Bradyrhizobium sp. WD16: one gene and its partner. Each later gene encodes a partner of the first gene's protein in a complex. Links are inferred from orthologs where the notes say so. Each region holds a gene or a part of one and is shown on either strand. Other genes may lie near its edges.

Region 1 (3,196 bases):
GTCGGGTGCGGCCGAAACGGTGGCTTCGCCGGTCACGGTCACCGCCGGTGGCGGTGTTTCGGCCCTGGCCGCGCCGGGCGTTGCGACGGCGACGGCGGCACAAAGGATAAGCGCACAGCGCATCGGCGATCTCATTTCAGTGGCACGAAAACGTTGATGACCAGCTTGTCTTCTTCGGTCTTCAGCGGATCGGTGACGTATTCCTCGATGAAGGTGTCCTTGGCTTCCAGCTTGCGGTCGTCGAGATGATTGGTGATGGCCTCATAGGTATTGTCCATGTTGTCGTAGGAGCCGCGATGGACGAATTTCAGCGCCTTGCCCTCGGGTGACTTGATCACCGTGATGGTCTTCGGCGGCGATTTCGGCTCCTGGTCCACCGGGATCTCGGCCTGGAAGGTAAAGCCGGTGTCGTCGGTGGAGGTGTAGACGATCATCTGCGGCCCGGCCGGCCTGATGCCCTGCTTGTCGAGAAAGGCGCCGAGGCTCTTGAGCGTGTCGACGAGGGTGTCGAAAGCGGAATCCCAGTTGGCTGTCCCCTTCATCGCCACCACGGTCTTGGCGGTGAGGGTCGTTTCCTCCCCGAACGGGTCGGCGGTCTGCACCTTCTGGTCGGCAGGCGGCGGGGTCTGGGCGGTGGCCGGCGGCGTCGGGGCGGGCGTGGCTGGGGTGCCGGCTGCGGCTGCCGGCGGCGCAGCCGCCTTGTCGGAACCGACGGGCGCGGGGGTGGCGGCTGGCGGGGTGGCCGGGGCCGGCGTCGCACTCGGGGCCTGGCCCTGGGCGGGTGCCGGCGTGGTCACGGGCGCCGGCGCCTGGGCCAGGGCGGGCGGCACGGCGGCGGTCAGGGGCAGGGCCAGCGCGGCGGCAGTCAGGGGCATGGTGGCAAGGCGAAGAAGGCGGGCGCGGCGCATGTACTGAAGTCTCCCCAGTCTCGATCAGGCGGGCGCGACCCTATCACGCAGTCCCCGCATTGGCTCAAGGGGAGACATCTCACTCCATCATGGCGGCAACATGCCGGCGCATGCCGCTCTGGCCAATTCGCAGCGATTGGCCATATAAGGCCGCAACGGATGCCGGCCTGACCGAAAAACGGGCAGCTTCGTCACAACTTCCGGGACAGGATCTTCGGGACTGCCGATGAGCGCACTCGCCAACCACGCCTATGCCAAGATGAACGGGATCGGCAACGAGATCGTCGTCGTCGATCTGCGCGACGGCGCAGGCGTCGTCACGCCGGCGGAGGCGCGGGCCGTGGCCGGGCCGCTGCCCTATGACCAGCTGATGGTGTTGCAGCAACCCCAGGTGCCGGGCACCGAGGCTTTCATCCGTATCTACAACAATGACGGGTCGGAGGCCGCGGCCTGCGGCAATGGCATGCGCTGCGTGGCGCGGCGGGTGTTCGAATCAAGCGGCAAGCGCGCGCTGACCTTCGAGACCAGGGCCGGCCTGCTCGATTGCTGGCAGCCCGAAGACGGTCTCTATACGGTGGATATGGGCGCGCCGAAGTTCGGCTGGCAGGACATCCCGCTCGCCGAGGAATTCCGCGACACCCGTGCGATCGAACTTCAGATCGGACCGATCGATGCGCCGGTGCTGCACACCCCGTCAGTGGTGAGCATGGGCAATCCCCATGCGATCTTCTGGGTCGACGACGTCAACGCCTACGACCTCGGCCGCTTCGGCCCGCTGCTCGAGAACCATCCGATTTTTCCCGAGCGCGCCAACATCACTCTGGCCCATATCGTCGATCGCGATCACATCACCATGCGCACCTGGGAGCGCGGCGTCGGGCTGACGCGGGCCTGCGGCTCCGCCGCCTGCGCCACCGCGGTGGCGGCGGCGCGGCTGCGCCGCACCAACCGCAAGGTGAACGTAACCTTGCCGGGCGGCGATCTGGCGATCGAATGGCGCGACGGCGACGACCATGTGCTGATGACCGGCCCGGCCGAGCTCGAATTCGAAGGCCGTTTCGATCCGGCGCTGTTCGCCGGTCTGTGATGGGCGACACGACACGTCGCCACGCCAGGATGACGGAGCGACGCCAGCGGACAGCAGGGCCATGACCGTTGAAGTCATCACCTTCGGCTGCCGCCTCAACGCCGTCGAGGCGGAGATCATCAAGCAGGCGGCCGAAGCCGAGGGGCTCGGCGAGACCATCGTCGTCAACACCTGCGCGGTGACCGGCGAGGCGGTGGCGCAGGCCCGTCAGCGTATCCGCCGGCTGCGCCGTGAGCGGCCGGACGCCCGCATCGTCGTCACCGGCTGCGCGGCGCAGACGCAAGGCGCCGAATTCGCCGCCATGGCCGAGGTCGACCGCGTGCTCGGCAACGCCGACAAGGTCGCCGGCAATGCCTGGCGGGCCACCCGAGAGGCTTTCGCCGCAGTGGCGCCTCAGCCCAAGATCGCCGTCTCCGATATCATGGCGGTGCGCGGGATGGTGCCTCACCTCGTCACCGCCAGCCGGCAGCCGCGCGCTTTCGTCCAGGTGCAGAACGGCTGCGATCACCGCTGCACGTTCTGCATCATTCCCTATGGCCGCGGCCCATCGCGTTCGATGCCGATGGGGGCCGTGGTCGATCAGGTGCGCGCGCTGGTCGCAACGGGGCATGCCGAAATCGTGCTGACGGGCGTCGACCTGACGAGTTACGGCGCCGATCTGCCGGGTGCGCCGCGGCTCGGCGCCCTGGCTCGCCAGATCTTGCGCCACGTTCCAGAATTGTCGCGGCTGCGTCTGTCGTCGATCGATTCGATCGAGGCCGATCACGATCTCATCGACCTGGTCGCTACCGAGTCACGGTTGATGCCGCATCTGCATCTGTCGCTGCAGGCGGGCGATGATCTCGTACTCAAACGGATGAAGCGCCGGCATTCCCGCGCCGACGCTGTGACCTTCTGTGCCCAATTGCGCCGGCTGCGACCGGATATCGTGCTCGGCGCCGATCTGATCGCCGGCTTTCCGACCGAAACCGAGGCGATGTTCCGGCGCAGTCTCGCTCTCGTCGACGATTGCGGCTTGTCGCTGCTGCACGTTTTCCCCTATTCGCCGCGGCCGGGCACGCCGGCGGCCCGCATGCCGCAGGTCAAGAGCGATGTCATTCGCGAGCGCGCCGCGCGGCTGCGCGCAGTCGGCGAGCGAAGCCTGCAGCACCGGCTGCTCGCCGAAGTCGGCGCCACGCGGGCGGTGCTGGTCGAGAATGCG
Region 2 (2,711 bases), 300 kb from region 1 along the record:
GGCACGCAGCATGACGTCGTCGTCGCCAATCCCGGCAGCGGCGGCGCCGGCAGGAGCGGCGACGGCGCCGATGCGGTCCCGACGACGCTCGGCAGCGGCGTCGATCCGCGCCTCGTCGAGACCTCCCGCTACGGTCCGGTGCCGATCACCGCGGGCGCACTGACGCCGTTCCGCGCCTACGCCGCCGGCAGCGACGCCGACCGGGCCCGCGCCGCCAGGATGCCGTGCATCGCCATCGTCGTCGCCGGGCTGGGGATCGGCGCCGCCCGCACCAATGACGCCATCGTCAAGCTGCCGGCGGCGGTGACCCTTGCCTTCACGCCTTACGGCGCCGATCCAGCCAGGCTGGCGGAACGGGCGCGAGCGCAGAAGCATGAGATCCTGCTCCAGATTCCGATGGAGCCGTTCGACTATCCCGATAACGACCCGGGTCCGCGCACATTGATGACCTCGCTGCCGGCGGACCAGAATCTCGATCGTCTCGCCTGGCATCTCAGCCGCCTCGGCGGCTATGTCGGCATCGCCAATTTCATGGGCTCGCGTTTTGTCGCCATGGACGGCGCCATGGCGCCGGTGATCAAGGAGGCGGCCCGGCGCGGCCTCGCCTATCTCGATGACGGCGTCTCGCCCCGCGGCGTCGCCGCCCGGCTCGCCGAAGGCACCACATTGCCCTTCGCCCGGGCGGAGCTCACCATCGACAGCGTGCCGACGCCGCTCGAGATCGACCGCGCCCTCGCCCGGCTCGAGACCATCGCCCGCGAACGCGGCAGCGCGGTGGGCGTCGCCGCCGCCCTTCCGGTCTCGCTGGACCGCTTGGTGGCCTGGTCCAAGACCCTGGAAGCACGCGGGATTTTGCTTGTGCCGTTGACAACCGTAATGCTCAAATCAAAATCGAGCTGACCGGCGATGCCGGGCGGGGCGCGCACCGCGACAAGACACCAAGAAGGGCCGGGCCAGCAATGCCTCGTTACGACGATCTGCCTTACCGAACCTGCGTCGGCGTCATGCTGATCAACCCGCAGGGTCTTGTCTTCATCGGCCGGCGCGCCGGCGGCATCGAGCATGTCGACGACAGCCATGTCTGGCAGATGCCCCAGGGCGGCGTCGATCACGGCGAGGACACCTGGGCGGCGGCGCGGCGCGAGCTCTACGAGGAGACCAATGCCCGCTCGATCGAGAAGCTCGACGAAATCGGCGACTGGCTGACCTACGACATTCCGCGCACCATCGCCGGCCGCGCCTGGAAGGGTCGCTATCGCGGGCAGAAGCAGAAATGGTTCGCCATGCGCTTCATCGGCCGCGACGACGAGATCGATGTCGCCAACCCGGCCGGCGGCCATCACAAGCCGGAATTCGTCGCCTGGCGCTGGGAGCCGATGGAGAATCTGCCCGAGCTGATCGTGCCGTTCAAACGGCCGGTCTATGAGCGCGTGGTGCAGGAATTCAAGAAATACGCGCGCTGAGCTTCGTTCCCCGCCGGTCATGATCACCAGCAAGCCCTATCGCCTCAATGTCGGCATTGCCCTGTTCAATGCCCGCGGCGAGGTGCTGATCGCCCGCCGCTTCCGCGACGACGGCCCGGAGGTGATCTATCCCGGGCTGGAATGGCAGATGCCCCAGGGCGGCATCGACGCCGACGAGGACCCGCGCGAGACGAGCCGGCGGGAATTGTGGGAGGAGACCGGCGTCGCCGACACCGCCTATCTCGGCGAGACCGGCTGGCTGACTTACGAGTTTCCGCCTTACGACGGACCACCACACCGTCTCGCGGTCTTTCGCGGCCAGCGCCAGAAGTGGTTCGCGCTTCGCTTCGCCGGTGACGACGGCGAGATCGATCCCTGCGCCGTGCGCAACGGCCAACCGGCCGAATTCGATGCCTGGCGCTGGGAACGCCTTGCGCGGGTGCCGGAGCTCGTGGTGCCGTTCCGCCGCGAGGTCTATGCGGCGGTGGCGGCGGCCTTCGCGCCGTTTGCGGCGGACAACTAGTGTCCCGTCTCCGAATTACCGCTTCGTTTGCCTCACCCTCGCACGGTCATTCGGAGACGGGACACTAGCAATATCAAAAAGCCCGGCTCACGCCGGGCTTTCGATCGTCTTGCGTCCCGATCGGCGCGCTCAATGCATCGCGGTCGAGCTGATCTGCTGCTGGATCGCCTTGAAATGATCGAGCCGGCTGATGGCGTGATCGAGCTCGTCGCCGGCCTCCTCCGCCTTCAGCTGCTCTTCCATCTCGGAGATCTGCTGGGCGAACGCGGCGTGGTCGAGCTCCTCGATCGAGGTCGCGGTCTCGGTCAGCACCGTCAGCCCCTTGTCGGAGACTTCGGCGGTACCGCCGAGCACGATGATCTTCTCGTGCTTGCCGTTCACCGTGACGGTCAGGATGCCGGGCCGCACGCTGGCAACCAGCGGCGAGTGTCCGGCGAGCACGCCGAAATCACCCTCCAGCCCGGGAACGTCGACCTGCTCGACCTCTCCCGAATAGGCGATCTTTTCCGGCGATACGAGGTCGAAGTGGAACGTGGCCATGATGCGCCTTCGCCTTACGCCGCTTCCGCGAGCTTCTTGCCCTTCTCGACGGCTTCTTCGATGGTGCCGACCATGTAGAAGGCTGCCTCCGGCAGGTGATCATACTTGCCGTCGCACAGGCCCTTGAAGCCCTTGATGGTGTCGGCGAGGTCGACGAACTTGCCCGGCGAGCCGGTGAAGATTTC

The links. The genes of interacting proteins can lie anywhere in the genome.
Region 2: the proteins of dapF (region 1) and DB459_RS08200 are in contact, whole or in part, in a solved structure (PDB 5YGU), measured with the Escherichia coli proteins. The link is inferred for Bradyrhizobium sp. WD16 from one-to-one orthologs.

The regions. Positions count from the first base shown.
Region 1 is NZ_CP028908.1:2,065,622-2,068,817, forward strand. Bases 125-3,064 are described here. They hold dapF (diaminopimelate epimerase), read left to right. Parts: upstream 125-1,134; coding sequence 1,135-1,995; downstream 1,996-3,064. Other genes in these bases: DB459_RS09565 (GyrI-like domain-containing protein), read right to left, coding at 132-908; mtaB (tRNA (N(6)-L-threonylcarbamoyladenosine(37)-C(2))-methylthiotransferase MtaB), read left to right, coding at 2,057-3,064. In the rest of the region: DB459_RS09560 (SIMPL domain-containing protein), read right to left, coding at 1-123; more of mtaB, read left to right, coding at 3,065-3,196. UniProt on the Escherichia coli protein: Involved in the succinylase branch of the L-lysine biosynthesis and in the biosynthesis of the pentapeptide incorporated in the peptidoglycan moiety. Catalyzes the stereoinversion of LL-2,6-diaminopimelate (L,L-DAP) to meso-diaminopimelate (meso-DAP).
Region 2 is NZ_CP028908.1:1,770,505-1,773,215, forward strand. It holds DB459_RS08200 (RNA pyrophosphohydrolase), read left to right. Parts: upstream 1-959; coding sequence 960-1,463; downstream 1,464-2,711. Other genes in the region: DB459_RS08195 (divergent polysaccharide deacetylase family protein), read left to right, coding at 1-900; DB459_RS08205 (RNA pyrophosphohydrolase), read left to right, coding at 1,483-1,986; DB459_RS08210 (F0F1 ATP synthase subunit epsilon), read right to left, coding at 2,116-2,526; atpD (F0F1 ATP synthase subunit beta), read right to left, coding at 2,541-2,711. UniProt on the Escherichia coli protein: Master regulator of 5'-end-dependent mRNA decay.